4 regions of the Brucella sp. GW823-FHT04E01 genome follow, and region 4 is predicted to be linked to each of the others. Evidence: riboswitches for the same ligand, from Rfam matches in the RefSeq annotation. Region 4 holds a riboswitch; each other region holds the start of a gene.

Region 1 (8,010 bases), on a different contig from region 4:
GCCGGTTCTACTTCCAGCGTTCCGTCCTTGTAGCGCACAAGGCCGTCATAAATATTGACGAGGATGCGGAAATCATTGGTGGCCGTGACTGTATGCGGATCGAGCGATTGCGGCTCTGCAATCTGCCCGACAATCAGCACATTGGGCGGCGTTTGGGCCAGCGCAACTGTGCCCGCCCCGGCGACCGAAAGCGCCATAGTAGTCAGGACGGCACGGAATAACCTTCTCATGGGGTTCCCCTTCATTTGTCAAATCCGTCAGACTCTAATTTATAGGCATAAATCAAATATCATCAATGAATTATCATAATTAATTTTTGCGAGACAAAAAAAGCGGGCCTGAGCCCGCTCGCGATTTCAGAAAGTTCAGAGCCTATTCCGCAGGCGTATCCTCGGGTCTCAAATCCTGCTCTGCCTTGGTCGATTTCTGATGCGTGAAACCCTTGAGGCCCTTGGCGGTTTCCTCGGCATCGCGTTTGATCTCGACTTCGCTCATTGCATAATGAACTGCAAGTTTTGCAATGGAAGTCAGAGCGCTTAGATGAATGCGCTCATAACCATGCGAGGCATCGACACCGAAGGTCAGCAAAGCCGTGCGCACATCATGCCCGGCCTCAACCGCAGACGCGGCATCAGAACGATAATAACGGAACACATCCTTCTGGACCTGAATGTCATGCTCTCCGCAAAGCTCGTAAAGTTTCTTCGTCAGATGGTAATCGAACGGTCCGGTCTGGTCCGCCATGGCAAGCGTGACACCGAACTCGGATGAATTCTGGCCCGGCGCAGTCGTGCCATTATCGATGGCGACCAGCGAGGCAATATCCGGCACAACGACCGCAGAGGCCCCCACTCCAACTTCCTCGCCGATGGTGAACAGCCAATAGCTGTCGACCGGCGTTTCCACATTGGCTCTCTGCATCGCTTCGAGGGCCGCAAGCATGATTGCAACGCCTGCCTTGTCATCAAGGTGACGCGAGACGATAAAGCCATTATCGATGAATTCGGGCGCGGGATCGACAGCAACTATGTCACCGACATCGATACCGAGCTGCAGCAGATCATCACGATTTCTGGCGAGCGCATCGACGCGGAGTTCGACATAAGGCCAGCCGACCGGCTGCGTATCGACTTCGTCATTGAATGTATGGCCGGAAGCTTTCAACGGCAGGATCGAACCGCGATAAATTCCTTTGGACGAAAAGATGGAAACGCGGGCACCTTCGGCGAAACGCGCTGACCAGTTACCGATGGAAACCAGTTCCAGTCGTCCGTTTTCCTTCAGATATTTTACCTGTGCGCCGAGTGTATCGACATGCGATACGATACCGCGCGCCGGTCTCTCCGTCAGGCCCACCCTGCGCGCGCGAATAGCCCCCCGGCGCGTCAGCATAACCTCAAGCCCCAGATGCTCCAGCTCACGCGCAACATAACGCACGGCTTCGTCGGTAAACCCGGTCGGGCTCGGTATGGCGAGAAGCGCCTTGAGCCGTGTTACGAGATAGTCCTGATCGATTGTGATAGCGGTCTGCATCATTCATGTGTCGCAAAACAAGACCGCAACGTCAACGTCATCTCCAGAACAGAAAACTTCGGCACCGGTGTTACGCGGCGCCGAGATGCCATCAGAAACTCCAGTCTTCATCCTCAGTCGCGACCGCCTTGCCGATGACGTAAGAAGAGCCGGAACCGGAGAAAAAGTCGTGGTTTTCGTCTGCATTCGGCGAAAGAGCGGACAGGATCGCCGGGTTGACCTTGCACGCTTCAGCCGGGAAGAGTGCCTCATAGCCGAGGTTCATGAGAGCCTTGTTGGCGTTGTAATGCAGGAATTTCTTGACGTCTTCAGTCAGGCCAACGCCATCATAGAGCGCTTCCGTGTAGCGAACCTCATTGTCGTAAAGTTCCAGCAGAAGCTCGAAGGCAAAATCCTTGATTGCCTGCTTTTGCTCTTCGTTCAAGCGTTCCAGTCCGCGCTGGAATTTGTAACCGATGTAATAGCCATGCACAGCCTCATCACGGATGATGAGCCGGATAAGATCGGCTGTATTGGTCAGCTTTGCCCGGCTCGACCAGTACATGGGCAGATAGAAGCCGGAATAGAACAGAAAGCTCTCCAGGAAAACGCTGGCGATTTTCCTTTTCAGCGGATCATCCGCGCGATACTGGTCCAGGATCAGAACGGACTTGCGCTGCAGGAATTCGTTTTCCTCGGACCAACGATAGGCATCGTCAACATCCGGCGTCAGGCACAAAGTCGAGAATATCGACGAATAGGATCGTGCATGAACCGCTTCCATGAAGGAGATGTTGGACAGCACCGCTTCTTCATGCGGCGTCGCTGCATCATCCATCAGCTTCACGGCACCGACTGCGTTCTGGATCGTATCGAGAAGTGTCAGCCCGGTGAAAACGCGGATCGTCAGTTGCTTTTCCTGCGGTTTCAGCGTTTCCCACGACTGAATATCGTTCGAAAGCGGCACCTTTTCCGGCAGCCAGAAATTGCCGGTCAGACGGTTCCAGACCTCAAGGTCTTTCTCATCTTCGATCCGGTTCCAGTTGATCGCACGCACTGCGGCGGGTTTCGGGTTCTTGGTTTTCACTTGAATATTCATTGGTCATCACCAGTGGTCAGAGGGCGCAGGAAACGCAACCCTGCACTTCCGTGCCGGAGAGCGCCATCTGGCGCAGGCGAATGTAGTAGATGGTCTTGATGCCCTTCTTCCACGCGTAGATCTGTGCGCGGTTGATATCGCGTGTCGTTGCGGTATCGCGGAAGAACAATGTCAAAGATAGGCCCTGATCGACGTGCTGTGTTGCTGCCGCGTAAGTGTCGATGATCTTTTCCGGCCCGATCTCATAGGCGTCCTGATAGTAATCGAGATTGTCATTGGTCATGAACGCTGCCGGATAGTAGACGCGACCGATCTTGCCCTCCTTGCGGATCTCAATCTTCGACACGATCGGATGAATCGAGGACGTCGAATGATTGATGTAGGAAATCGAGCCTGTCGGCGGCACGGCCTGAAGGTTCTGGTTATAAAGCCCGCCCTCCATCACCGCATTTTTCAGATCGCGCCAGTCATCCTGCGTCGGAATCGCAGTGCCAGCCTTTTCGAAAATTTCTCGAACCTTTTCCGTCGCCGGTTCCCAAAGCTGCTCGGTATATTTGTCGAAATATTCACCTGTTGCGTATTTGGATTTCTCGAAACCTTTAAAGGACTTGCCCGTTTCCACTGCAATCAGGTTCGATGCGCGGATCGCGTGATAGGTAACCGTATAGAAATAGATATTCGTGAAATCGACGCCCTCCTCCGAGCCGTAATAAATCCGCTCGCGGGCGAGATAACCATGCAGATTCATCTGGCCGAGACCGATGGCATGGCTTTCATCATTACCTCGGGCGACCGACGGCACGGAACCGATTTGGCTCATATCGGAAACTGCTGTCAGAGCGCGGATGGAGGTTTCGATGGTCTTGCCGAAATCGGAGGAGTCCATTGCCGATGCAATGTTGAGCGAACCCAGATTGCACGAAATATCCTTGCCGAGATGATCATAGGAAAGGTCTTCGCCGAAGATGCTCGCCTCACTCACCTGGAGGATTTCCGAACAGAGATTGCTCATGGTGATGCGCCCGTCAATCGGATTGGCGCGGTTCACCGTGTCCTCGAACATGATATAGGGATAACCGGACTCGAACTGGATTTCCGCCAGCACCTGAAAGAACTCGCGTGCATTGATCTTCTTCTTGGCAATACGCGCATCGTCGACCATTTCCCGATATTTTTCGGTAACTGAAATCTCGGTCAGTGGCACGCCGTAAACCCGCTCCACATCATAGGGCGAGAAGAGGTACATATCCTCGTTATTCTTTGCGAGTTCGAAGGTAATGTCTGGAATGACCACACCAAGCGACAAGGTTTTAATGCGGATTTTCTCGTCGGCGTTTTCGCGCTTCGTATCCAGAAAGCGCATGATATCCGGGTGATGGGCGTGCAAGTAAACAGCACCCGCTCCTTGTCGCGCACCCAGCTGATTGGCGTAGGAAAAGGAATCCTCAAGAAGCTTCATCACCGGAATGATACCGGATGATTGGTTCTGAATCTGCTTGATAGGTGCGCCCGCCTCGCGAATATTGGTAAGGCTCAAGGCCACCCCGCCGCCCCGCTTCGACAATTGCAACGCCGAATTGATCGAGCGCCCGATGGACTCCATATTGTCTTCAACCCGCAGCAGAAAACAGGAAACGAGCTCGCCGCGCTGCTTCTTGCCTGCATTGAGGAAAGTCGGCGTCGCAGGCTGGTAGCGGCCTGCAATGATCTCCTTCATCAGATTGCGTGCCAGCTGTTCATTGCCGCGCGCCAGCGTCAGCGCTACCATGCAGACACGGTCTTCATAGCGCTCCAGATAGCGCTTTCCATCGAAGGTTTTCAGCGTATAGCTGGTGTAATATTTGAACGCGCCGAGAAAGGTCGGAAACCGGAATTTCTTCGCATAGGCTTCGTCGAAAAGATCGCGCACGAAATTGAAGGAATACTGATCCAGTACCTCTTGCTCGTAATAGCCTTCGGTCACCAGATAATCGATCTTTTCCCGCAAGTTATGGAAAAAGACCGTGTTCTGGTTCACGTGCTGGAGGAAATATTGGCGCGCAGCCTGCCGGTCACGGTCAAGCTGGATTTTTCCCTCGTCATCGTAAAGGTTCAGCATCGCGTTGAGCGCGTGATAATCCAGCCCATCCAAAGATTTTGACGGTTTACTGCTGTTGGAAGTTACAGCTTGAGGCGCATCCTGCGCCACTGGCTGTGCCTCGCGCTCTCGGATCAAGGTCGTGTCTGCCGTGTCCAAAATCGTTCCATCCCGTTTTTGACATTGCCAATGTCCTTATCGGTTCCCAGAAGCTCGAAGCGGTAGAGATAGGGAACCTGACATTTGGCGGAGATAATGTTGCCGGCGATACAGAAAGCCTCGCCGAAATTGCTGTTTCCCGCGGCAATCACGCCGCGGATGAAAGAGCGGTTGCTCTCATCGTTGAGAAAGCGGATCACAGGCTTGGGGACAGCGCCCTTGGAGCCGCCGCCACCATATGTGGGCGTCACGATCACGAATGGCTCGCGCACCTGCAATCCGCCTGAACCGTCCATCGGGATACGGTTCGACCGCATTCCAAGCCGCTCGACAAACCGGTGTGTATTTTCCGACCGGCTGGAGAAATAGACGATCAGGCTCATGTGACCATAGCCCTCAGGCGAGAGCGCTGATCATATCGGGCCGGAAGCCCGCCCAATGGGATTCACCTGCCACAACCACCGGCACCTGGCGATAACCCATGTCTTGAACGAGATGGAAAGCATCGGCATCGGCAGAGATATCGATGACTTCATATTCGATACCCTGGCGGTCGAGGGCGCGCGTGGTGGCCGTGCACTGGACACAGGCGGGTTTGCTGTAAACGGTGACGTTCATTTTTTCCTCACTGGAGCATGTCTCCCAAAAGTGGGAACCGGTTTTGGGGTTAAGACATGCGTAAAAACAAAGAGATAGAGCATTTCCAACGGTCCGGTTTAAACTGGAATACTCTCGATAGGAGACGCAAAGAGCCGTTCGCGCATCGCAAAATGCGCGTCGAAAGACATGAGATACGGGATCGGCCAGCCGCACGAACAAGCAGCCTGACCACACAAACTATGCCTCGAAGGGAGGATCGGAACCGAAACTGAATAAACTGGACATGGACTTCACCCCGAAGCTATGAGCGGGAAGTTCGGGGCAGCAACCCGTAAGGCAACGATTTGCCACACAAGATTGCGCGCCAACCGGACACCCCGCCCGTGGACGTACTCGTTCAAGGCAGGTCTCCTGGCTCTCGGATCAACATTCTGTCCGCCTTCCCAGCCAAAGCCAGTGACGTGATGGACAGAACTCTCCGCTTACAGTTGCGGGGGCAGCTCCGGCATTGCCGCATCCATCATGGATGAAACGCACCGGATTCCCGTCTTAGCTTTCGACCCAACGAATCGAAAGAACCTAGAACACTATATATAGTAGTCGAAGTTAAAAACTCGTCAATAGATAGTTGGCCGCAAAGCGTAGAATGAACGAAGCGTTCTTTACCCAGCTGGCTTAATCGGTTTCGGTCTGAACTCCGGTTTGATAGCCTTGAGGGCCATGCGATCCACCATTGCGGGGGCAATCAGTTTCAACCAGCGCCCAAATCGCATCTGGCGGGTCATCAACACTTCACGCTTGCGAGCCTGCACGCCTTCCAGCATCAGCCGCACAGCTTCCTCGACGGGCATCATGTCATCTTCGCGCACACCACTTGTTCCCAGCACGCCGCCGCTTGCGCTGTAACCCACCTTGCGAATGTCGGTTTTGACAACGCCCGGATAGACGATGGTAATGGATATGCCGCTTGGTTCCAGTTCCGCGCGAAGCGCCTCGCAGAAACCCGAAAGAGCGAACTTCGTTCCGCTATAGGCAGTGCGCCCCGGCACACCGATCAATCCGGCAACAGAAGACACAGCCACGATCCGTCCCTTGCTAGCGGCAAGATACGGAAGTGCTGCATGAATGGGCCAGACGCTACCCCAGTAATTCAACTCCATCAGATCATGCATCCAGTTGAGATCATCTGGTTTGATCTCAGCAAAATTGGCGTGGGCCGACATGCCTGCATTCACGATCAAAGTGTCGATACGACCGAAAGCGGAAACGGTTTTACTGATAAGATCGATACAGGCTGTACGATCTTTCACATCGGTTGGTACCACGAGAACCGAACTGCCCAGTTGCCGCAACTCTGTGGCCAGATTTTCCAGCTTTTCAACATTGCGCGCAGCAAGCACCAGAGCAGCATTGGCACGGTCACGCCGGGCAATCTGCCGTGCGGTTTCAGCGCCGATACCATCCGATGCTCCTGTTATGATCGTCACGTCCATGCCCGGCCCTCCCCTGCCTATCGATCCGACGACAGGCAAGGTACAGGCAGGGCAATCAATGCGTCCAGTGGTTTAGACCTTGCGCGATAGAATAGCAGCAAGAGCGAGACCACCGATCAGCGATATGTGCTCCAGCGCCACCGTCATATCCCGGAAAGCTTCTTCTCCTTCCTTTGCCCAGAACGGGTGGGCAACAGGAATGGTCAGGATCGTAAAGACGGCAAGAGCACCACAAGCCAACCAGATTCCGCGATTGAAGATGATCATCAGCGATCCGACAATCTGCAAAAGCAGGGTTGCGCTGTTGAACAGCCAGCCCGGATGAAGACCAAAGCTTTCCATTTCCGCAGCATTGGCGCCGAAGTTGAAGAGCTTGGCCAACCCACTCGACCAGAAAATGAAGGTAAGGACCACCCGCGCCAGCAAAAGGCTGGCATGGGAATCGAGGATGTTGGCGATGAAACGCGGCATTGGTCAACCCTTTCCGCCGGTGATACGGATAACCTTGAATGCGACCGCCACGGCAACTGCTGGCGCGAGTGCGAATATCACCGACAGCCAGAGCGAGGCATTTGCCGCGCCCTCCACACCTCCCGGCACGGCAATGCCGGCAAAATTGGCAATCATCCCCGCGCAAGCCGTCCCGAAGGCTATGGCGAAGAGTTGTACGGTCGTCATTCCACCCGCTGCGAGATCCTGCTCGGTGGACGGAGCGCTCTGATAGACGCGGGTAACGAGGCTTGGCCATGCAAGACCGATCCCGAAACCGATCAGGATGAGCCCAAGGCAGACGGGCGCGAGCAGCAACCAGTTGCCGTTGCCATGGATCGGGAGAAATATGGCGAGCAGGACAAGACCGGCGAGCGCCAGAACAGGTCCGGCAACGACAAGCTTGTCGCCCCCCTTCTCCTGCCATCTGGAACTGAGGAAGGATGCCACCGTCCAGCCGATTGCCATAAGTGCCGCCAGATATCCTGCCCAGAGCGGAGACTGGCCATGCAAGTGCTGCAGCAGATAAGGCACGTATATTTCGGGCTGCATGCTGAGCATCAAAAGCGCGATCGTAAGGT
Region 2 (8,010 bases), on a different contig from region 4:
TCAGGATTGGCGAAGCCCGGATAATAAAGCTCGTTGAAAGTCGGCGCCCGAAAACCCGTGGCATAGGATGACCGCAAAACAAGGTCCGGCAGAACTTCATAACTCGTACCGAGATTGTAGGTCACGACATCGCCGAACTGCCCATTATGGTCGTAACGCAGCCCGCCATCGAAGCGCAGCGCCTCATACTCCAGCGAATACTGACCAAATACAGCAGCCAGATCGCGGCTGGTTTCATCATAAGCAACGGTGGTGTTGATCTCCTCGCGATAGGCTTCCACACCGGCGGTCACGGTGTGGTTAACCGTGCCGGTGTCGAAACTCTTCTCGGTCGAGGCAAAAACGCCATAACGCTTGGTTTCAAACCGGTCCGAACCGCTCACGTCTTTTCGGAAGTTACGGCTGTTGTCGATACCGGTGCTGAATTCCAGCGTGGATGACCAATCCGCCGTATGATCAATGCGTGTTCCGATCTTGCCCGTAAATGCGGTACTATCGGCCTGGTTCGGTGACGGTGCCTTGGCATCATACTGATTGCGCCCTCGGCTGAGGAGACCGTCCGCATAAATTTTACCCCAGTCGAAATCCTTCGACAGGGCAAAGTTGAACGAGCCCTGCAAGAATCCATCGCGATCTGGTTCATGGCCATAGGCATCCGATGTGGTGAAGTCATATCCTTGCGTGCCGGTTATGGCCGCACCAAAGGCATAGTCGACACCGTCGTTGCTTCTTCCCTGTATGGTCCCGGAAGCATATCCACCCCATGGATGGCTGACACCGGTAGAAAGACTGCCGCACCACGAGCGCTCACCGCAGGCTCCGCCTTGCTTGGTGATGATATTGATCACCCCGCCCATGGCATCGGCACCGTATTGCGCAGAATGAGAACCCTTGGCAATTTCAACACGGTCGATGGAACTCAGAGGAATGTTCGCAAGCGCAGTTGCTCCGGTTGTCGCCGACGCTGTGCGCACACCATTGATGAGAACAACCGTCTGCTTGGAAGACATGCCACGCATGTAAATGTCCGACGACGAGCCCTGCCCGCCGTTCGTCTTTATGGAGATACCGCTATAGGACTTCAGCAACGATTGGAGATCGGGAGCAGCCGACCGTTCGATATCCGCTGAATCGATAACCGTTACAGATGAGGTCGAGCGCTGCAGCGAAGACGCGCGGCGCAATGGCGTAACCACGATTGTATCGAGGACGACACTGTCAGCACCGTTCGGCAGACTTTGAGCAAGCGTCGTGGACGGCAGCGCAAGAACGCTGGCCGATACCAATAAAACAGATGATTTCAAAAGATGCATTTTTCCCTCAACCCGCCGAACCGAAGAACGATACCGGCTTTTCCTCGCACCGCAGGTTGAAGTGATCGTGGCACTGAAGGCCCTTCTTCCCGACGGCAACATTTCAACAATGTCACCGCCACGGACAGCCGCGCCTGGACACACCCCGTATCCATGCATGGGTGACCGGATACGGCAGGTCTCCTGACTTCCGGGTCTTCGCTTCCCCTCCGCCTTCCCGATCGCACCTAATGCTTTCAGTGGCTTTTACCGCTCACACGGCTGTGGAGGATAGCTCTCCGGTTACAGTTGCGGGGGCAGTCGCGGCATCAACCAGAATGGCTTCACCGTGTTCCCTTTTCATCCGCCTGAACAGCGGAACCGTTTCCTGAGAATTGCGATAGCAACATGGTTAAGGATTCGCAACTCCGCTAAAGCACAATCCGGCACAGAAAACTGAATCACATTGGCAAGGAATGGATTCAGCCTCCTGATTTTAAAGAATTTTCCTATCGCAGGAACGCACGGAAACGCTGAAGCGCGAAGTAGAACAGCACAGAGCCAATGACGATCAGCGCCAGAAATTGCGGCCAGACGACACCGAGCCCTGCTCCGCGAAACAGGATCGATTGGGCCAATATGACGAAATGCGTATTCGGCGCTGCCAGCATGATTGTCTGGATGATTTCAGGCATGCTTTCGCGAGGTGTTGTCCCTCCCGAAAGCACCTGCAAAGGCAGAAGCACCAGCATGAGCAGCATTCCGAACTGCGGCATCGAACCAGCCGCAGTTGCCAGAAAGATGCCAAGGCTGGTCGTCGCAAAAAGCTGGAGCGCTGCACCAACGAGAAACAGCGACACCGACCCATAGATAGGAACGGCAAGCAGCCCCTGCACCACGAAAACCAATGCAAATGCCGAGGCAACCAGCACGACCAGCCCCATGGACCAAATCTTGCTGACCATGATTTCAACCGGCGTCACGGGCATAACCAATAGATGTTCTATGGTTCCGTGTTCGCGTTCCCGAATGAGCGCCGCGCCCGTCAGGATGATCGATAACATCGTAACCGATGAAATCACATTGTTGATCGCGCCGAACCAGCCCTTGTTCAAATCCTGATTGAATCTCGCTCTGAGATTGAGTTCAACCGGCGTTTGTGCGCCACCGCGATAGCGATTTAGAAACTCGCCCACCTCACTCGACACAATCGACTGCACATAGCCGCCACCCGTAAAGGCCTGGCTCATTCGGGTTGCATCGACATTGAGCTGAATTGTCGGCGAACGACCCGCCAGAAGATCACGCTGGAAATTCGGCGGTATATTCAGAGCGAAAGTATCAAGCCCCTCATCCATCCGGACATCCATTTCATAGGATGAAATCAGCTTCGGAGGCACGAAATATGGCGGATAAAATGCCGTCGTGATCCGGCTCGAAACCGGCGACTGATCTTCGTCGACAATCGCTATCGCCGCATTGTTGAGGGTTTCGGGCATTGCTTTCGATGCCGTATAGATCGCAAGCGTAAAGGCATAGACAATCAGGATCAGCAGCATCGGATCGCGAGCCAAACCACGCAGTTCCTTCACGCCAAGCTGGAATATGTTAGATATCCGCATCTTAGCTCGCCTGTTTCTTGAGAAGAACGATAGCGAGCGCCATGAGAACCGGCACCGCGATCAACAACGGCAAAAACGAACCTGCCAGATCGGCAAAACCCAGTGCCTTGGAGAAAACCCCGCGAGAAATGGTCACAAAATAAGTCGCGGGATAGATTTTACCGATGAACGCGCCCGCACCTTGCAGCGACGATACGGGGTCAATGATACCGGAATATTGCACAGCCGGAATGAGTGTCAGAAGTGCCGTTCCGAAGATCGCTGCAATCTGGCTGTTCATGAAGGTGGACAGCACCAACCCCATGCCGGTCGCAATTGTGACATAGAGCAGCGCCGCCAGCGCATAAGTCGGAAAACTCCCTGTGAACGGCACCTGGAAAATAAACACCGCAAAGGCTGTCAGCATCAGGAAATTCAAAAATGCCAGCCCGATATAGGGTAACTGCTTGCCAAACAGAAACTCGAATTTCGTCACCGGCGTCACGTAAAAATTGATGATCGACCCCAGTTCCTTTTCCCGAACTACGCTCAATACCGCCAGCATCGAAGGGATCATGAGCAGCAGCAATGGAATCACCGCCGGCACCATAGCTACGAGGCTTTGCACATCCGGATTATAGCGGTAGCGTATCTCCAGATTGAAACTGCCAACATTCGCCGCATTGCCATAAAGCTCACGGGCTTTTTGCGTCAGCCAGTTGGCGTGCATGCCTTGAACATAGCCTTTGATCGTCTCGGCACGAGTGGGCATCGCACCGTCAATCCAGGCAGCAACTTCCACCGGGCGGCCGCGCATGACATTTGCGCCGAAATTTGGTGGTATCTCGATAGCCAGACTGATCTCGCCATCGCGCATTCGTCGGTCCAGATCGTCATAATCGGTTATGGGAACCTGTTCAGAAAAATATCGCGAGCCTGCAATCTGCTGCGTGTAATCGCGGCTGATCGTCGTATCGTCACGATCAAGCACGGCAAACTTCAAATCCTCGACATCCAGGTTAATACCGTAACCAATAACGAACATCAGGATAACGCTACCCAGAATAGCCAGCGTTGCGCGGATCGGATCACGCTTCAGTTCCAAAGCCTCACGTCGTGTGTACGCCAGCATTCGCCGCAGGTCCGGCCACCAGCCTGGAGCCTTCTTTGGATGTGCTTCACCTGCCTCTCCCATTTGATCTGAAATAGCTACCGGCAATGGCGCTGACTGTTCTGTCTCGCCAATAGCGTCCTGCAGATATGCGACGAAGGCTTCTTCCAGAGTTTCAGCATTGCGACTCTTGGTAATCGCCTTCGGCGTATCGCTGATCAGCACCTTGCCCGCATGCATCAGCGAAATCCGGTCGCAAAGCTCCGCTTCGTTCATGAAATGGGTAGAGACGAAAATCGTCACATTGTCCTTGCGCGACAGATCAGCGAGGATTTGCCAGAAAGCATCACGAGCGACCGGGTCCACACCCGATGTCGGCTCATCGAGAATGAGAATATCAGGTGAATGGATCAAAGCCACAGCCAGTGACAGGCGCTGGCGGATACCGAGCGGCAAGGCATCGGGTAAGGAATCCATGACCTCAATGAGATCAAAGCGTTCGGTCAATTCCTTGATACGGCGTTCGGTCAGATCCGGCGCCATATCGAACAATTTGGCGTGGAGTTCCAAATTCTGACGAACAGTCAACTCCGAATAAAGCGAAAACGCTTGCGACATATATCCGACATGGCGGCGTATATCGATATCCTTGGGATCGACCTCTCGCCCGAACAGTCGCGCCGTTCCGTCGCTGGCAGGCAACAGCCCGGTCAGAACCTTCATGGTCGTGGTCTTGCCGCAACCGTTGGAACCCAGAAAACCGAAGATTTCACCGCGCGGAATTCGAAAACTTACATTATTCACCGCAGTGAAGCTGCCAAAACGAACGGTGACGTGTTCTGTCTCAATCGCGATTTCAGCATCCGCACCGAAGTCGCGGTGCGGAATTTCGATATCCTGATGGCCTTTCCGCAATTCCTCCGGCAGGAGCGCAATGAAGGCCGCATCAAGATTTGGAGTGTTGGTGCGCTGCAGCAATTCCTGCGGTGTACCTGTCGCCAGAATCTGTCCATCATTCATCGCGACCAGCCAGTCGAAACGCTCGGCTTCTTCCATATAAGCGGTCGCGACAATGACGCTCATTCCGGGGCGATCCTTGCGGATATCATCAATCAGCTCCCAGAACTGGCGCCGGGATAAGGGGTCGACACCGGTCGTCGGCTCATCGAGTATGAGTAGATCGGGATCATGGATGAGCGAACAGCAGAGGCTGGTCTTCTGCTTCATGCCGCCCGATAGTTTGCCAGCCGGACGATCGGCGAAAGCCGACATACCCGTGCGCGCCAGAAGATCGGCGATACGACGCTCACGCTCTTTTCGATTATGCCCGAACAGCCGTCCGAAAAAGTCGATATTCTCGAACACCGAAAGCGTGGGATAGAGGTTCTTCCCAAGTCCCTGCGGCATATAGGCGATACGGGGATAGGCAGACTGAAGATGACGCTTGTCCGAAATATCACCGCCGAGAACCTCAATGCGTCCCTGTTGCATCGTTCGCGCTCCGGCGACCAACGATAACAGGCTTGATTTCCCGACCCCATCAGGTCCGATCAGACCGACCATGCAGCCGACGGGAATATCAACGTTGACGTTGCGCAGAGCACGCGTCTTCCCATAGGACAGCCCTACGCCTTGCGCCCGGACGACAAAGCTGTCGTCATTGGCGCCAGCTTTGACAGTAGAACCATTCATTTCACGGTTTCCGCGAGATTCTTCGGCCATTCGGCATTGGGGTCAAGCTTGACATAGGCCATGCCCGGCAATCCGGTTTTCACCTGTTGGATATATTTTTGAAGCAGTTCTTGCGGGATTTTAGCCTTCACGCGGAACATCAGCTTCTGGCGCTCTTCCTCCGTTTCTACGGTCTTCGGCGTAAATTGGGCCACATCGGCCACAAAGCTGATCTTTGCAGGAATGACATATTGCGGCGCGGCATCGAGAACAATCCGGGCGTCGGCCCCCATGGCCACCCGCCCGGCTTGCCCCGTCGGCAGGAAGAAAGTCATGTAAACGTCGCTGACGTCTACAAGATTGAGCACCCTCCCACCTGCGGAAAGCACTTCACCCGGTTGGGCAACGCGGTATTGAACACGTCCCGGCTTCGGCGCTCTCAAAGTGGCGTCGTTGATATCGGCTTCAATGCTCGCGATTGCCGCCTTGGCGGCTTCAACCGATGCTTCGGCATCCACGACCTGTGCCTTGGCAGCCCCAATGGCGGCCTCGGTGGCCGCAAGTTGCGCCTTGGCTGCACCGACAGCAGCTTCTGCACCCTGCGCAGTTGCACGGTCATCGTCCAGGACTTGCTGGGAAACCGTGCGCGATTGCGTCAATTGCTGGGAGCGGGCCAGACGGCGCTGGGCGGCATCCAGTTGCGCTTCGCGCTGTGCCACCGTCGCTTCTGCAGCCGTGTGTTCGGCTTCGCGCTGCGTGACAAGACTGCGCGCTGTCTCGATACCGATCTCTGCCCGGCGCAATTGCGCCTCAGCTTGCTTGCGCTGGCTTTCCAGCTGATCCGTATCCATACGTGCAAGAATATCATTTACCTGAACGAAATCCCCTTCATCTGCGAGGATTTCGCGAATGCGTCCCGGGCTCTTCGTCGAAATATCGATTTCAACCGCCTCGATGCGTCCATTGCCCTTGGCGATACCGTCCGGCAACCCATCGCCATTCAGCGTTTTCCAAGCATAGTACCCGCTTGCGGCAAGGACGATAATCGCTCCAGCCAATATCCATTGCTTACGGTTGAAAGCCATAATGAAACACCCTCATTGCCATCGTCGTCACAACGCCGTCTTCAAACGAAGCACCGGCAAGCAGTCGCCGCCTGCAAGGGTTTTGATTGTCCCCACCGCCCCGCCTCCGGCATCTGCCAGAACCTTCTCGGGAATGATATGGAACTACCTTTTCATTTAGCAACCGGTGAATTGGGGGAAGCGATCCAGAATCGCAAACTCCCGGTTAGACCTGCTCTAATCGGAGTAAAGGTTGCCCGCCTTGATTAGGATCAAGAACTGCTAAAATATAGAACAATGTTGCTAGAGACGCGGGTGCTGATTTTATGAAACAGAGGGGAGTAACGCCGACAGCACCCGCTGGCTGTCGATAGACGACGTTACAGAAAGATCGCGCTCATGCGCTCGACAGATTGATTTAGCCGGGGTGCCATTCGAGTAGGGCCTCGGCACCCCGGGTCACCGACTCTGGTGGAAACCGGCAACGATTGTTGGTTAGCACCCACTCAAACGAAGCTCTTTGATTTCAATCAAACAAACAACAATTCCGCAAATCGTCGTCGTTTTTTGCCGTTAGTTTTTCCGGGGCCTGCACTTGCCCCACGTCTTTTTCAGATAGTTCGACACACCTTTCAGCTTCGGGTCGGAGAGGAAACCCTGACGAAAGAGAATGCTCCCTTTCACCTCCGGCAAAGATTCATTGAATTCTAGCTGGCGCTTGATTTCGGTCACGCCCTCGCCCGCCTGCCAACTGGGTTCAAGTGTGGTTCCAGAACCGGCCCGATAGAGTGCCAAACCAATATAAAGATCGGTCTTCGTGCCGCGAACGGTATCGGCCCACCATTTCGCAATCGTCCCGTAAGACACATCCTTGCGGCCAAAGGACCAGTAAATCTGCGGCGCGATATAGTCGATCATGCCTTCTTTCACCCAACGCCGGGTGTCGGCAAAATCTCCGTCATAGTTCGTTTTCCCGGCGCGGGTTGCAGAACCGCGGGGATCGTCCGCAGCGTTGCGCCAAACGCCACTCGGGCTGATGCCGAAACGGACATTTGGTTTGATGGCTTTTATCTTGTCCGAAATCTCCCGCACCAATGTATGGGTATTGTAACGTCGCCATTCGTATTTGCTCGAAAAGCGTGTGCCAAACCGTGCATATGATTTGTCGTCGTCGAGTTTCGACGATGCGGTTTCGTAGTAGAAATAATCATCGAACTGAATCCCATCGACATCGTATTTCTGGACGACCTCTGCCGTCACATTCGTCACCC
Region 3 (8,010 bases), on a different contig from region 4:
CAGTGGAAACAGCGGTGGCTGGTCGTTGTGCAGTCAAATTCATTGCCCTGAATAAAAATCACCTGTGTAGCAGGCTTCATTGGAAGCGTTCTGCATTTCACAGGATTATGTCCGGATTTCAATCGAACAGCTCTAAATGTTTTGTAACAAAGGCGTGTAATTGTGCATTCCCTTGTGATCAAGGGCAACGGGCCAGTTTCAGGCAACTATTTGTAGGCTGAAATGGCAAAAACCGCGCTGCCAGAGGTGCACGGTTTTGCCAATTACGCATGGCATCTCCGCCGAACAATACACTGGCGGGATATACTGAGCTCCGGTACGCAGTACCAGATCCGGAGCGTCGAGCCGGGTGAACCCGTCTCGTGCTCCTTTCTAGCTCAACATCGTTACCGTACGGTTATCAGAGACTTAAGCAAATCTAAACAATGCGATTTTTTTGCGTGGGCAATTGTTTACTTTGCTCCTGATTTGGAGCGCAGGTAATTGATGATGCCTGAGAAGTCTTCGGCGCCATGGCCTTCACCATCAAAAAGACTGTAAAGCTCCTGTGCATGTGCACCGAGCGGTGTTTCAGCGCCAGCGCTTTGCGCGGCTTCCTGCGAGAGCTTGAGGTCTTTCAGCATCAAAGCTGCCGCAAAACCGGGTTTATAGTCGCGGTTTGCAGGTGATGTTGGAACCGGTCCCGGAACCGGACAGTAGGTTGTCAGTGACCAGCATTGCCCCGATGATGTTGACGCCACATCGAAGAGCGCTTGGTGGGACAGGCCCAGTTTCTCAGCCAGAACAAAGGCCTCGCTGACACCGATCATCGATATGCCGAGGATCATGTTGTTGCAGATTTTCGCCGCTTGTCCTGCGCCGTCACCGCCGCAATGCACGATCTTTCCAGCCATTGGCTGCAGGATCGGCTCTCCGCGTGTGAATGCGTCGTCGCTGCCGCCAGCCATGAAAGTCAATGTCCCTGCGGAAGCGCCACCGGTGCCACCGGAAACAGGCGCATCAATGGAAAGATGTCCGTGGCTTGCGGCCAGCTCATGTGCCTTGCGTGCTGAATCTACATCGATTGTCGAGCAGTCGATGAAAAGTGAGTCTTTTCGAGCATTTGGTGCAATGTCCTTATAGACGGAGAGAACGTGCTTTCCGGCGGGCAGCATGGTGATCACCACGTCAACGTCGGCAACCGCATCCTGCGCGCTCGAGGCTATCGAGAGACCATTGGCCTTTGCCTCATCGAGATGTTGCGGCAGGAGGTCGAAGCCGCGAACGGTGTGACCGGCTTTCACAAGATTGGCGGCCATCGGGCCACCCATATTGCCAAGGCCGATAAATGCTATTGTGGCCATAAAAAAATCCTCCCTTGGCGGTTACTAATTCAGAACTAGCGTCCGATCATCTGGCGTGCGATGATCACACGCATGATCTCGTTCGTACCTTCGAGGATCTGGTGTACGCGCAGATCGCGGACAAGCTTTTCGATCCCGTATTCATGCAGATAGCCGTAGCCGCCGAAGAGCTGCAGCGCTTCGTTCGCCACATTGAAACCCGTGTCAGTGACAAAGCGCTTGGCCATTGCCGACCATTTGCCCGCATCGTGGGTTTTGCGATCAAGCTTGCTGGCAGCGGAGTAAAGAAGAAGGCGTGACGCGGAGAGTTCCGTCTCCATGTCCGCCAGGCGGAATTGCAGCGCTTGAAAACGGTCAATTGTCTGACCGAAGGCTTTGCGCTGGCTGCAATATTCCAGTGACTTGTTGAGCGCCGATTGTGCGCCGCCGAGCGAACAGGCAGCAATATTGAGCCGACCGCCGTCAAGCCCGGCCATCGCTATGCGAAACCCTGTTCCTTCTTCACCGAGAAGGTTTTCAGCCGGGACGCGACAATTGTCGAAAATGACGGTTCTTGTCGGTTGTGCGTTCCAGCCCATCTTGAATTCATTTGCACCAAACGAAAGGCCGGGTGCATCTTTTGGCACAACGATGGTGGAAATCCCCTTGGGGCCGTCCTCGCCGGTACGCACCATCGTCACATAGACATCCGTGGCGCCTGCACCGGAAATGAACTGCTTGGAACCATTGAGGATATAATGATCGCCATCGCGTGTAGCGCGTGTTCTGAGCGCCGCCGCATCCGAACCCGATCCGGGCTCGGTCAGGCAGTAGCTGGCAAGCCATTCCATTGACGTGAGCTTCGGCAGAAAGCGCAGGCGCTGTTCGTCATTGCCGAAAGTGTCGATCATCCATGCAGCCATGTTGTGGATGGAGACAAAAGCCGAGAATGAAGGGCATGCAGTTGCCAGTGCTTCAAAAATGAGCACTGCGTCGAGCCGCTTCAGCGCCGAGCCGCCCACATCTTCACGCACATAAATGCCGCCCATGCCGAGCGGTCCGGTCTCTTGCAATATGTCGACGGGGAAATGCTTGTCGCGATCCCATTGCAATGCATGCGGGGCAACGCGATCACTGGCGAAGGCTCGCGCCATATCCTGAATGGCAAGCTGATCTTCGTTCAGCTCGTACTGGTTCTGGTCGGCAGCATCCATGGTTTCCTCCCTGTAGCACCGCACCTTGTCACCGGACTAGATCATAACCGTGTGAGACTGCCAACGCTCCATTGGAATAATGTTGCTCACATTTGTAATAAACTGATGCGCATTTTTGCATAGACGCTCGCCGATTGAGGTCCCGTTGCCAGAAAGTTCAGTTTAAGCTACGCAGCAGTCCATGGCACGCGCAATCATGTTTCAGGGAACGGGTTCAGACGTCGGCAAAAGTGTTCTTGTTGCCGGATTATGCCGGGTTGCGCGCAATCGCGGCCTGAATGTTCGGCCGTTTAAGCCGCAAAACATGTCCAACAATGCGGCGGTCAGCGACGACGGCGGCGAAATTGGTCGGGCGCAGTGGCTGCAGGCGCTGGCTTGCGGTGTGTCGTCGTCTGTCCATATGAATCCGGTACTCCTCAAACCGCAGACTGACATGGGTAGTCAGGTTGTCGTGCAGGGACAAGTGCGAGGCGAGGCGCGCGGGCGCTATTATCAGGAATTGAAGCCACAACTTATGGCGGCTGTCATGGAATCTTTCGCCAAGGTCAGCGAAGGCGTGGACCTTGTGCTGGTGGAAGGGGCAGGGTCACCGGCTGAAATCAATCTCCGGGCCGGTGATATCGCCAATATGGGGTTTGCCACACAGGCCGATGTCCCGGTTGTTCTGGTCGGTGACATAGACAGAGGTGGCGTGATTGCGTCTCTCGTCGGCACGCACACTATTCTGTCCGAACAGGACCGCGCCATGGTTCGCGGATTTCTGATCAACAAGTTCCGGGGCGATATTTCGCTTTTTGATGACGGGCTGGCTGCCATTACCCGGTTTACCGGCTGGCGCTCTTTCGGCGTTGTCCCGTGGCTGAAAGCGGTATCGCGATTACCAGCCGAAGATTCTGTCGTTCTTGAGCGTGCTGTACGCGGAGACAAGAAGCCGCTTGTGGTTGCTGTGCCGATGTTGCCGCGCATCGCCAACTTCGATGATCTTGATCCGCTAAAGGCTGAACCGGATGTAGAAGTGGTCATGGTGCCGCCTGGTTCGAGCATTCCCGGCGATGCGGGCCTTGTCGTTCTGCCGGGGACAAAGTCCACGATAGCCGATATGCAGGCGGTTCGGGACAATGGCTGGGATCGCCAATTATCTGCCCACGTGAAACGAGGCGGTCATGTGCTTGGTATCTGCGGCGGGTTCCAGATGCTTGGTCGCCACATCAGCGATCCTGCTGGTATCGAGGGGCATGTACGCGACATTGATGGTCTTGGGCTGCTCGATATCGAAACGGTGATGGAACCTGAAAAAGTGGTCCGCAACGTGCAGGCGACCGCGCTTCTCCATAATGTGCCGCTGGAAGGTTATGAAATCCATATCGGACGAACGACCGGACCGGATATGGGGCGGCCTTTCGCCCGAATTGGCGAGCATGACGATGGAGCCATATCGCCAGATGGGCACATAATGGGAACTTACCTCCACGGTGTTTTCAATGCAGACGAATTTCGCCGGAGATTTCTGGAGGATCTTGGTGTGCGTAGCAGTTCAGTAAACTATCGCGCTGGCGTTGAGGCTGCATTGGATGAGCTGGCCGAAGGGCTGGACGCATGTCTCGATATCGATGCACTGTTTAACTTGAAATGAGGTCGTCAATCATCGGTCGCGATTGACGACGATGGGGCGAAAGCCTAGTGTCGAAACCATGCAACAGGTTTTTGCCGGGACGAATCCCGGCAATACCAAAAAGGGAATGCGACGGACGGACCCAATCCGGGCGTCTTTATCGCAGCCGACCCCGCGACTGTAGAGCGGAGAGGGATGAGGCAAGCCGGGCAACCGGTAACCACTGGAGGCTGTAAAGCTTCTGGGAAGGTAGTTTCAATCCCCGTGACCCGTGAGCCAGGAGACCTGCCTGCTGCGTGAGGGCATCGAGCCCGAGCCCCATGGGAGGTTTTTCCCTGCTGCCTGCACGGAGGTTGTCATGGCTGCACGTACTCAAAATTCTGTTTCCAGCACACTCGCAATGCCGCTCGCTGCTCGTCTGGGCACGGCTGTGGTTTCACTGCTTCTCGGCGCGTTCCTGATCTACGGCGTAGGGCTTGCCCATTCTGATACGTTGCACGATTCAGCGCACGATACGCGCCATTCCTATGGTTTTCCCTGCCACTGAGCAGTTTAACATCTTTCGGAATTGAAGCTGAGCAAAGCTCGATGGTGGACGGCCATCGGCGCGAAATTGCTATTGAGGGACAGAAATGTTGATCCGTTATTTGTTGGCGACGCTTGCTGCGGGGCTTCTGGCCGGGCTGCTGGTTACTCCCGCCATGTATTTGAAGACAGTGCCTTTGATCCTGCAGGCCGAAACCTATGAAGATGCTGGCGGTGGCCATAGTCACGGCGAGGCGGAAGCCACACCGCATGATCATGGCGCCGCTGCCGAAAGTGCCGAGGAAGAAGGGGCTGAACTACCATTTGGGCGGTTGGGCAATACGATCCTTGCCAATCTCGTAGCAGGTGCAGGTTTTGCCTTGCTGCTTGGTGGCGTGGCCTTGCTTCTCGGACGCCGCATTACGGTGCAGAATGGGATTTATTGGGGCGTTGCCGGTTTCTTCGCGGTCGCGTTTCTGCCTGCATTGGGTTTATCGCCGGAATTGCCGGCAATGCCTGCGGCTGATCTGGCTGAACGCCAGCTCTGGTGGCTCGCTACCGTGGTGCTAAGCGGTTTAGGCCTCTATCTCATCGTGTTGCGCCAGGAAGGCTGGGCAAAGATCCTCGGTCTGGTGCTGATCGTGGCGCCGCATCTTTACGGTGCTCCGCATCCGGAAGACATCTCGTCACCGATTCCGTCATTGCTTGCTTCGCAATATGCAGTCGCATCGCTGGCGACGAACCTGTTCATGTGGGCCGTGATCGGCCTCGCACTTGGCTGGTTCATCCAGCACTACGCATCGTCCGAGATTGAGGGCTGATGAAAATGGCTTCGCCGGGAAAATCGGTTCTGGTTCTTGGCGGAGCCCGTTCGGGTAAGTCGTCCTATGCCGAGAAAATGGTTGAGTCCTCGGGGCTTCAGCCGCTCTATCTGGCAACAGGACGTGCCTTCGACAAGGAAATGGAAAACCGCATTGCCATTCATCGTGACCGACGTGGTTCCGAATGGCAGACGGTGGAGGAGCCACTCGATCTGATCGGTGCACTGACATTGAATGCTGCTACGGATCGGTTCGTGCTGGTCGATTGCCTGACCCTGTGGTTGACCAATCTGATGATGGCCGAGCGCGATATAACGACAGAGACGGCAAGTCTTGTCGCCATGCTGCCGAATCTTGCCGGGCCTGTGGTTTTTGTTTCGAACGAAGTTGGACTTGGGATCGTGCCTGAAAATCGCATGGCACGGGAATTTCGCGATCATGCAGGCTTTCTGCATCAGGCAGTGGCCGCGATTGCGGATGAAGTTTATTTCATGGCGGCAGGGTTGCCGCTCAGGATGAAGGGATAAATCGATGCAGGGACAGAAAATTCCCGCAACAGTCATCACGGGTTTTCTCGGATCGGGCAAAACGACGATGATCCGCAACCTGTTGGAAAACGCCAATGGAAAACGCATTGCGTTGATCATCAATGAGTTCGGCGACCTCGGTGTCGATGGCGGTATTCTGAAAGGTTGCGGTATCGAGGCATGTCGTGAAGAAGATGTGATCGAGCTCAACAATGGTTGCATCTGCTGCACCGTTGCCGATGATTTCATCCCGACCATGACCAAGCTTCTGGACCGCGCTGATCGCCCCGATCATATCGTGATCGAGACGTCCGGTCTGGCCTTGCCGCAGCCGCTGGTCGCAGCTTTCAACTGGCCTGAAATCAAGACGCAGGTAACAGTCGACGGTGTAGTAACCGTGGTCGACGCCGCAGCGGTGGCCGAGGGGCGTTTTGCCGATGACCACGACAAGGTGGATGCGCAGCGCGCAGCAGACGAATCTCTTGACCATGAAAGCCCCTTGGAGGAACTTTTTGAGGATCAGATTCATGCAGCCGATCTGATTGTTCTCAACAAAGCTGACCTGATCGACGCCTCAAGGCTGGATAGTGTGAAAGCCGATGTGGCCGAGCGTTCACCGCGCCGGGTGAATATGGTTCCTGCGAGCTTTGGCAAGCTTGGAGCTGACGTTCTGCTCGGCCTCGGCGTCGGCACGGAAGACGACATCGCCAACCGCAAATCCCACCATGAAATCCATCATGCGGATGGACACGAGCACGATCATGACGAGTTCGAGAGCTTCGTGGTCGAAGCGGGCTCTGTGGCCGATCCCAAGCTGTTCACGGAAAAGCTGAAAGCGGTCATTGCGAAACACGATATTCTTCGTCTGAAGGGCTTTGTCGATGTGCCGGGCAAGCCGATGCGACTGGTCGTGCAGGCGGTTGGTCCGCGTATTGAGCATTATTTCGACCGTCCATGGGGCAAGGATGAAGCGCGCTCCACGCGACTGGTTGTGATCGGGCTGCATGATATCGATGAAGCAGCCATCGCCAAGGCCGTGAAAGACGCTGTCTGACCGATGCATCTTCTTCTTGCCCAGAAAGGAACAATCAGCGACGGCAATGAAGCCGTCGATCTCGGCCAAACGCCGGGAGAGATATTGTTCCTTTCCGCTGCCGATACCGAACTGGCCAGTTTGGCGCAGGCACACAGACTTGCGCCGGATTTGCCAAGCTTGCGACTGGCGAATTTCTTGAGTCTCACCCATCCCATGTCGGTGGACGCTTATGTGGAGCGTACTGCCAGATATGCGAGCCTCATCGTGGTGCGCATCATTGGCGGCGAGACATACTGGCCTTACGGGTTAGAAGCGCTGCATGCTTGCGCACTCAATCACGGTATCAAGATTGCCGTATTGCCGGGAGACGACAAGCCGGATCATGGGCTGGACCGGTTTTCAACGATCTCTGCGCACGAGCGAAATGAACTCTGGCAGTATCTGATCGAGGGCGGGGCTGTGAATGCCGGCGCATTTCTTCAATATTGCGCCGCACTGGTTGCAGGCTCCGAAAAGCCGGAAAGTGCGGCTCCTTTGCTCAAGGCTGGTCTGTGGTGGCCGGGAGAGCATGTCTCCTCGCTGGATAGTATTCGCACGCACTGGAGCGATGCAAAAGCACCTGTCGCTGGCATTATTTTCTATCGGGCGCTGGTGCAAAGCGGACAGACGCAGCCGGTCGATGCACTGATTGCTGCTTTGCAGGCAAAAGGTCTCAATCCGCTCCCGATATTCGTTTCGAGCCTCAAGGATCGATTGTCTGCGGCGGTCGTCGACGGTCTGTTCGAGGATTGTCCGCCGGATATCGTTTTGAATGCCACGGGGTTTGCAATTTCTTCGCCGGGGGCGGAGCGCAAGCCGACTGTCCTCGACAAGCGCGGCAATATGGTGTTGCAGGTGATCTTCTCCGGCACACCGAAGGCAGTTTGGGAAACGTCACAGCAGGGCTTGTTGGC
Region 4 (8,010 bases):
TTTCGATACGGATGGTAATCTATGGACCAGTGCTGGTGATGGCGTGCACTGCTTTTCGCCGGAAGGGACGCTTCTCGGCAAGGTCAGGACGCCGCAAACGGTCGCCAATGTGACTTTCGGCGGTCCACGCCGCAATCGGCTGTTCATCACAGCAACGAAGTCGCTTTATGCGGTCTATCTCACAGTCACCGGCGCCCAATATCCTTGATAAAACAACGGCGGCTTTCCAAAACGAAAAGCCGCCGCTCTTTATAAGTATAATAATTCATTGAAAAAACTGCATTCGCCGCACGTCGCATTCATGCGAACCTGCCAATAAGGTTTCTTTATTTAAAACGGATCTTCCCGGCCCAAAACCGGGGCGACCCGCATATCAGAACCGTGAATGACGGAACAAATCAAAGAATGATCTCTTCTGTCCTTCAGCCTGCACTCAACAAGAAAGGCCACAGCCTTACAAGTGAATGCATGCCCTGATGCGCTGAGGCTGTATAGCGCAACCGTCAACGCGATGGAAACAGTTTGTCAACAAAACCGCTCACATTACTGTGAGTAAACTCTGAAAAAGCTACAACTTTTCATGATGTTATCCGAAAACATCAATATTAATATTAGTAATACCTATTTTATAATCCTATTTATTTCCCGTTTATTAGAAGTACCGCAGCAACCGAAACAATGACTTGCAGCCTGACCGATCATGCAGAATGTCTGAGTTCCAACGGGCGCTGACCTGGAGCACGATAGCGGATGTGACAGCCGCTGATGCCCTGATATTCGACGTCGACATCGACACCGAAGACCTCGGCGATACGCTCTGCCCGCAACACCTCTCGCGGTGTGCCGAGCGCGACGAGATTGCCCTTGTCCATCACCGCGATGCGGTCGCAGAACATCGCAGCATGGTTCAGGTCATGCAAGGCAGCCACGACTGTCAGTTTTTGACGACTGACAAGATCAAGCAACCCGATCTGGTGCCCGATATCGAGATGATTGGTCGGTTCGTCCAGAAGCAAAATCCGCGGCTCCTGCGCCAGGGCGCGCGCTATATGCAGGCGCTGCCGCTCTCCGCCGGAAAGCGTATGCCAATAGCGGTCAGCCAGATGGACCATATCGACATTGACCAGCGCCTGGTCAACGATTGCATCGTCTTCCGCCGACCATGGCGACAGGGCCCCAAGATAGGGCGTTCGCCCGAGTTCGACCGCCTGACGCGCCGTAATGCGCTCGGTTGTTCCCGCCTGTTGCTCGACCAGCGCCAGTTGGCGCGCAATCTCGCGACGACTAAAACTGTCGATGGATGCACCGCAGAGGTTCACTTCGCCCACGCGGCATCTGCGAACACCGGAAAGCAAAGACAGAAAGCTGGTCTTTCCCGATCCATTCGGCCCTATGATGCCAAGAAACTCACCTTCCGCCACTTCCAGCGAAACATCGCGCAAGATTTCGACACTGCCCGCCGACCAGCCGACATTGCATGCTGAGAGGATCATGACGACGCCCTCCTTTGTCCAAGCAACAGGGCGAAGGCCGGCGCACCGAACAACGCCGTAATGACCCCGATCGGCAGAACCTGACCCGGAATGATGATACGCGACAGAATATCGGCGACGATCATAAAGATTGCTCCAATAAGGGCCGCCGCGGGCAACAACCTGCCGTGCCTGACCCCGACCACCATTCGCGCCGCATGGGGAATGACGAGACCGATAAAGCCCACAGAGCCGACGATGGAGACCATGACCGCCGTCATCATGGCGCTGACGCCGATCAGCACCGCGTAGACGCGGCGCACCGGTATGCCGAGAGAAGCTGCGGATTCCGTTCCGAAGGTGAAGGCATCGAGCGCACGCGCATGCCACAGACAGATGGCAAGACCGATCAGACAGGCAGGCAGAGCAAGAGTGACATCGGGCCAGCGCACGCCGGAAAGGTTGCCAAGGAGCCAGAACATGATACCGCGCGCCTGTTCGGCATTTGCTGCTTTGGTGACGATGAATGACGTCAACGCGTTGAAAAGCTGTGAACCGGCAATACCCGCCAGAATGATAGCGCTGCTGCCTCGCCCCGCCCGCAGCGCCAGCAGGGACACGAGACAGAAAGCAACAATAGCGCCAATGAACGCACCCAGCGAGAGTGTCAGCACGCCAGCGCCGATGCCAAGAATGGCAACGGCGACGGCTCCAGTCGAGGCGCCGGCGGAAATGCCCAGAATATACGGATCCGCGAGCGAATTTCGGAGCAGCGACTGCAGAATAACGCCGGATATTGCGAGAGACGCGCCGCAACATGCAGCGATAACCGCACGGCTGAGGCGATAGCTCCAGACAATCCCTTCATCGATGGGTTCGAGCGGATAACCGGCGTTCCACACCCGATTGGCTACGGTTTTCGCAACCACATCGAGTGGTATCGCCGTTTCGCCTATCGCCGCTCCGAGCCAAAGGGCAAGAAGAAGCAGGACAAGCGAAAAGGCCAGGAAGAACACGCCGGAGCGGGCCCTTCCCTTCTGTTTGAAGCCTGTTGTCGCTGCCCGCGCCGTCACTTGTTCAGGTCCGAGGCGGCGATATCGGCTGCAAGTGTTTCGATGCCTTCGATCACGCGAAGCGAAGTGCTCATCGACTGCGCATCCATGTCGAAGACATGTTTGTCCTTGACTGCTGGCATCAGCTTCGTGACCGCATCACTATCAAGGAACTGATGCTTGACGGCGATGTCGTCAGCCGGATAGCGGCGGCGGTCCAGCTTTGCAGCAACGATCATCGAAGGGTCTGATTTTGCAATCGTTTCCCATCCAACCGTTGGCCATTCTTCTTCGCTGTTGATGACATTCTTGATGCCGAGTGCCGAAAGAATGTAGGCGGGCGCGCCGAACTTGCCTGCGACGTAAGGATCGGCATCGACCTGCGTGCTGGAGAACCAGACAACGGCAGACAGCTTGCCGCCAGCAGACCCAATTTTTTCGCGCGCGGCCGCTTCGCGCGCCTTCAGGTCGGCGACGAGTTTCTCGCCGCGATCCTGCACATTGAAGATTTCCGCCAGTTCGGTGATTTCCTGATAGACGATATCCATCTTGAAGGCTGCCGTACGAACACCGTCGCCACCGCCGGAATTGTCCTTGCCAACACAATCGGAAGGCGATGTATAGGCCGGAATGCCCAGTTCCTCGAATTGTTCAGGCTTCGCAACAATGCCGGTCGGCCCGACATGCCACTGAAAATCCGCCGTCACGATATCCGGCTTCTGCGCCAGAACGCTTTCGAAACTCGGATCGTTATCGGCGAGCCGCTTTACCTTGGCATTCACCTCCTCAAAACCTTTGAGAACAGGCCCGAACCACACTGCCGTGCCGACGACCTTGTCGCCGAGACCAAGGCTGTAAAGAATTTCTGCGCTGCTCTGGCCGACCGCAACCGCGCGGCTCGGTGCCTGCTTGAAGGTCACGTCACGACCGCAATTTTTCAGCGTCAGCGGATATTGCGTTTCCGCTGCCTGTGCAGCCAAACCGCCTGCGAGAAATGCAACCGCACAGAGGGCGGCGCGAAACGGCATCTTGCCGAGAATATTCATGAAAGTCCCCGAAATGATGAGAAAAAGACGCCCTGTCAGCTGACGGAAAAAATCCGATACGGAAGACGGACAGGCATATCCGGGGACATGTCGAAATCATGTGATGACGATGGAAGGATGCGTCCTGCGACGCGGAAATCTGTCATAACCGGCTCCTGCTCCGGGCATCCCCGCCCGTGACAATGGACAACACTAGACGGCAGGTCTCCTGGCTCACGAATATCTGCTGTTCATCTGCCTTCCCGCGCTTCTCCGGCACAGTGGCATGACGCTTTCAACGTCACGAGGATGAACGGCAATCCGCTTACAGTTGCGGGGGCAGCCACGGTCTTGGCCCCTTTTCGGGTCGTCCTCACCGTGTTCCCTATTAATCCCCTTCGCTCTCGGTCGGGGAACCGTCGTTACACTATTACGTTGACCCGATGTCGCCGTCAAGCAGGTCTCGATGGCTATTTCCAACACACGGTTTTCAAGCGATTCGAAAGCCCGTTATTTAAATTGCGGCCAAACTATCGTCGCATGCGCTGGCCTATTGAATTTGTTTTCGCTAATCTCCATGTAGTTTTCTCCCGCTAGAGGAGCGGGACTTTGGGGAGGTCCGCCGGGAGGCGGCACACATTCTATCTGGGAGGACATATGCGTAGATTTATTCTGGCCCTGACGTCGGTAGCGGCGTTGGCTATGGCAGGCTCTGCTTCCGCAGAAGACTACAAGGTGCTGGCGCCTGCGGCTCCGGGCGGCGGCTGGGACCAGACGGCGCGCACGATGCAGAGCGCGCTTCAGGACGAAAAGATTTCCGGCAGCGTGCAGGTCATCAACGTTCCGGGCGCTGGTGGCACTATCGGCCTTGCCCAGTTTGTGAACCAGAACAAGGGCGACCCAAGCCAGCTCATCGTCGGTGGCTATGTCATGGTCGGCGCTATCCTGACCAACAAATCGCCGGTCACGCTCGACGCCATCACGCCGATTGCACGCCTTACCGGTGAATATGAAGCCATCGTCGTGCCTGCTTCTTCCGACATCCAGAACCTTGGCGACCTTGCCGCGAAGCTGAAGGCTGATCCAGGCTCCGTTTCGTGGGGCGGCGGTTCTGCGGGCGGCACCGATCACATCACCGCTGGCCTCTTTGCCAAGGCAGCAGGCGTCGACCCGACCAAGGTCAATTACATCGCCTTCTCAGGCGGCGGCGAAGCACTGGCAGCCATTCTCGGCAATCAGGTAACCGTCGGCATTTCCGGCTATGGCGAATTCGACGCCCAGATCAAGGCCGGTACGCTGCGCATCATCGGCATTTCGAGCGACGAGCGCGTGGAAGGCATTGACGCACCGACCTTCAAGGAAGGCGGCGTGGACGTTTCTATCCAGAACTGGCGCATGGTGGCCGCTGCTCCCGGCATCACTGCCGAGCAGGAAGCTGCCATCAATGCCGATATCGAGAAAATGGTGAAGTCGGAATCCTGGCAGAAGGCTCTGAAAGACAAGGGCTGGGCGGATACTTATCTCGCCGGCCCGGCGTTCAAGGAGCAGCTTGCCAAGGACGTCGCTGCGACTGAAACCATCCTCAAGGAAATCGGCCTCGTCAAATGACAGGAACAGAACCGCAGGAAAAGCGCCGCCCGGAAGGGGCGGCGCCAGATTTCGCCGCTCTTGTCATCGCCCTTGTTCTTGCCGCTGTCGCCATCGCCATTGCCTGGTCGACAACCTATGGAAACGACGTGACGAGCTACTCGCCGGTCGGCCCGAAAACCGTTCCCTATGTCGTCGCAGCCGGATTGTTCGGCCTTGCCATCTGGACCGTATTCGAGGCGCTTCGCGGTGATTTTCCAGAGCGAGAGCATCAGGAGATCGCCCCGATGGCATGGATCATCGGCGGTCTGGCCATCCAGATGCTGACGATGAAGACTGTCGGCTTTTCCTTGTCCACCGGCCTGCTTTTCGCAGCAACCGCACGTGGCTTCGGCTATCGCAAATTCTGGATCAGCGTTCCCGTCGGCATCGTCTTCGCCTTCGTGATCTGGTTTATCTTTGCACGCGGCCTGCAGCTATCGCTGCCGTCCGGCTGGCTCGAACAATTCGTTTAGAGCATTCCCAGTTTTGACTGAAACATTGGAAATGCTCTAAGTCCTTGTTTTGTCGCATTATTCCACGCAAAACCGCTTCGCATTTTTGCTGGAAATGCTTTAAAGGCTCAGTGCCATCATGGATACTGTCGCACTTCTCGCCAACGGACTTCTGGTGGCGCTTGAACCATCGAACCTTCTTTACGCGCTGATCGGTGTCACGCTCGGCACCGCCGTCGGTGTTTTGCCAGGTATCGGCCCTGCACTTACCGTCGCGCTCCTCCTGCCCGTTACCTACAAGCTGGATCCATCCGGCTCGCTCATCATGTTCGCGGGCATTTATTATGGCGGCATGTATGGCGGGTCGACCACATCGATCCTGCTCAATACACCGGGAGAAAGCGCCTCCATCGTCACCGCATTGGAGGGCAACAAGATGGCCCGGGCCGGGCGTGGCGGGCCAGCGCTTGCAACGGCGGCCATCGGCTCGTTCATCGCAGGCCTGCTCGCCACTCTGGCGCTTGCCTTCGTCGCACCATGGGTCGTGAAATTCGCCCTGTCCTTCGGACCGTCCGAATATTTCGCGCTCATGCTTCTGGCCTTCATGACGGTCTCGGCAGCATTTGGCGATTCCACGCTTCGCGGATTGACGTCCCTGTTCATCGGACTGGCGCTCGGCCTGATCGGCATCGATCAGCTGACGGGTCAGGCACGTCTCGTCATGGGAACGCCGAACCTGCTCGACGGGATCAATGTCACCACATTGGCGGTGGCGCTGTTCGCCATCGGTGAAACCCTTGCGGTCGTGTCGAAGAAGCTTCGACCAGAGGATGAAGTCATCGCCGTCAAGGGTTCCGTCTGGATGACCAAGAATGACTGGAAACGCTCATGGATGCCGTGGTTGCGCGGCACCGCCATCGGCTTTCCAATCGGAGCCATGCCAGCAGGCGGCGCCGACGTGTCGAGCTTCCTTTCCTATTCAGCGGAACGGCAGTTCTCGAAACATCCGGAAGAATTCGGCAAAGGCGCTATCGAAGGCGTTGCGGGACCGGAGGCGGCCAATAACGCTTCGGCTGCGGGCACCCTCGTGCCGCTTCTGACGCTCGGCCTGCCAACCACGGCAACGGCAGCAATCATGCTTGCCGGTTTCCAGCAGTTCGGCCTGCAGCCCGGCCCTCTCCTGTTCGTGACCAATGCCACGCTGGTATGGGGTCTGGTGGCGAGCCTTCTCGTGGCCAATCTGATGCTGCTGGTTCTCAACCTGCCGCTGATCGGCCTGTGGGTGAAGATGCTCACCATCCCGCGCCACTGGCTCTATGCAGGCATTCTGGTTTTCGCAACGCTTGGAACAATCGGTGCGAATGCCTCCACCTCGATGCTGTTCGGCCTGCCGGTTTCATTCGAGCTCGGCCTGCTACTGGCATTCGGTGTGCTGGGCTACGTGCTGCGGCGCTTCTCATATCCCATCGCGCCGGTTGTTGTTGGCCTGATCCTCGGGCCAATGGCAGAAAAGAGCCTGCGTCAGGCATTGCAGATCAGTCAGGGCAACCCGATGGCTCTGGTGCATTCCTGGGTATCGATCGTGCTGATCGCACTGGCGATTGCAGCAGTCGTTGTGCCGATGATCATGCGCCAGCGTGGCAAGGGTGCCCTGCTGAGCCAGATGGCAACGGACGAAGACTAAAAACAAAAGCCCCGGAAACCCGGGGCTTTTTTACTCAGATACACATACGCTTACTTGATTGCTCAACCCTGAATACGACGGAACTGGTCAACGTCGATGCCAAGCGTCTCAAGGTCCTGGGCAGTAGGCTTCTGACCAGCGCGCACAGCAGCAGAAGCACGAACGGCGCTGCCGAATTGCGCGAATGCACGACCGAAACGATTATGGAAGCGGGTAAACATTTTTCTCTCCATCACGGACACTTCATTGGTCCGTGCCCATGAGATGGGGATCGCACTGACAACTTAGAAGATCGGCATTTGCATGCCAGCCATGCAGTTTCCGCATATTCCTTTCCGCTCAACTTGATCGCGATCAATGCCTTTGGCTCGCTGGCTTGCGAAGCTCTTTTCAACAAAGGAAGGAGCTAAAGAATGTCGAACACCCCCCATACACTTGGAGAAGAGTTTCCCGGCCAGCTCGACGCCATTCACGCATTGAAGGCAAAGGATGCGCATTTTGCCCGCATTCTGGAAGAATACGATTCCGTCAATGACCGCATCCACCGCGCTGAAACGAAGATTGCGCCAGTAAGCCAGGAAGAAGAAACAAACCTGCGCAAACAGCGCCTTGCCTTGAAGGACAGCATCGCCGAAGCGCTCGCCGACGCTTAATCCGTCACTCCGGCAAACTGTTGGCTCGGTAACAGCTCAGGAG

What was found. Region 4 has a riboswitch for cobalamin ahead of AC1RHM_RS11985 (ABC transporter substrate-binding protein). Riboswitches for the same ligand answer to the same signal wherever they lie in the genome.
Positions count from the first base shown of each region.
Region 1: linked by a shared signal. The riboswitch ahead of nrdH (glutaredoxin-like protein NrdH) and the one ahead of AC1RHM_RS11985 (ABC transporter substrate-binding protein) in region 4 are both predicted to bind cobalamin.
Region 2: linked by a shared signal. The riboswitch ahead of AC1RHM_RS03175 (TonB-dependent receptor domain-containing protein) and the one ahead of AC1RHM_RS11985 (ABC transporter substrate-binding protein) in region 4 are both predicted to bind cobalamin.
Region 3: linked by a shared signal. The riboswitch ahead of AC1RHM_RS02785 (CbtB domain-containing protein) and the one ahead of AC1RHM_RS11985 (ABC transporter substrate-binding protein) in region 4 are both predicted to bind cobalamin.

Region 1 covers NZ_JBXAIK010000002.1:857,456-865,465, reverse strand. Annotated here, with positions in the region: gene AC1RHM_RS09425 (ABC transporter substrate-binding protein) at 1-230, opposite strand, end outside; gene AC1RHM_RS09420 (osmoprotectant NAGGN system M42 family peptidase) at 373-1,533, opposite strand; gene nrdF (class 1b ribonucleoside-diphosphate reductase subunit beta) at 1,625-2,611, opposite strand; gene nrdE (class 1b ribonucleoside-diphosphate reductase subunit alpha) at 2,628-4,847, opposite strand; gene nrdI (class Ib ribonucleoside-diphosphate reductase assembly flavoprotein NrdI) at 4,823-5,230, opposite strand; gene nrdH (glutaredoxin-like protein NrdH) at 5,244-5,465, opposite strand; cobalamin riboswitch at 5,832-6,045, opposite strand; gene AC1RHM_RS09395 (SDR family oxidoreductase) at 6,110-6,940, opposite strand; gene AC1RHM_RS09390 (DoxX family protein) at 7,013-7,411, opposite strand; gene AC1RHM_RS09385 (MFS transporter) at 7,415-8,010, opposite strand, start outside.
Region 2 covers NZ_JBXAIK010000001.1:620,400-628,409, forward strand. Annotated here, with positions in the region: gene AC1RHM_RS03175 (TonB-dependent receptor domain-containing protein) at 1-1,313, opposite strand, end outside; cobalamin riboswitch at 1,470-1,693, opposite strand; gene AC1RHM_RS03180 (ABC transporter permease) at 1,802-2,914, opposite strand; gene rbbA (ribosome-associated ATPase/putative transporter RbbA) at 2,916-5,696, opposite strand; gene AC1RHM_RS03190 (HlyD family secretion protein) at 5,693-6,760, opposite strand; gene AC1RHM_RS03195 (glycoside hydrolase family 10-like protein) at 7,313-8,010, opposite strand, start outside.
Region 3 covers NZ_JBXAIK010000001.1:532,677-540,686, reverse strand. Annotated here, with positions in the region: gene AC1RHM_RS02805 (glycosyltransferase family 39 protein) at 1-43, opposite strand, end outside; gene mmsB (3-hydroxyisobutyrate dehydrogenase) at 453-1,343, opposite strand; gene AC1RHM_RS02795 (isobutyryl-CoA dehydrogenase) at 1,379-2,536, opposite strand; gene AC1RHM_RS02790 (cobyric acid synthase) at 2,718-4,169, shown strand; cobalamin riboswitch at 4,218-4,455, shown strand; gene AC1RHM_RS02785 (CbtB domain-containing protein) at 4,507-4,695, shown strand; gene AC1RHM_RS02780 (CbtA family protein) at 4,781-5,494, shown strand; gene cobU (bifunctional adenosylcobinamide kinase/adenosylcobinamide-phosphate guanylyltransferase) at 5,500-6,021, shown strand; gene cobW (cobalamin biosynthesis protein CobW) at 6,026-7,075, shown strand; gene cobN (cobaltochelatase subunit CobN) at 7,079-8,010, shown strand, end outside.
Region 4 covers NZ_JBXAIK010000003.1:317,040-325,049, reverse strand. Annotated here, with positions in the region: gene AC1RHM_RS12000 (SMP-30/gluconolactonase/LRE family protein) at 1-208, shown strand, start outside; gene AC1RHM_RS11995 (ABC transporter ATP-binding protein) at 699-1,493, opposite strand; gene AC1RHM_RS11990 (FecCD family ABC transporter permease) at 1,490-2,545, opposite strand; gene AC1RHM_RS11985 (ABC transporter substrate-binding protein) at 2,542-3,570, opposite strand; cobalamin riboswitch at 3,752-3,985, opposite strand; gene AC1RHM_RS11980 (Bug family tripartite tricarboxylate transporter substrate binding protein) at 4,207-5,157, shown strand; gene AC1RHM_RS11975 (tripartite tricarboxylate transporter TctB family protein) at 5,154-5,651, shown strand; gene AC1RHM_RS11970 (tripartite tricarboxylate transporter permease) at 5,770-7,314, shown strand; gene AC1RHM_RS11965 (hypothetical protein) at 7,377-7,535, opposite strand; gene AC1RHM_RS11960 (HP1242/YdcH family protein) at 7,728-7,967, shown strand; gene AC1RHM_RS11955 (MgtC/SapB family protein) at 8,004-8,010, opposite strand, start outside.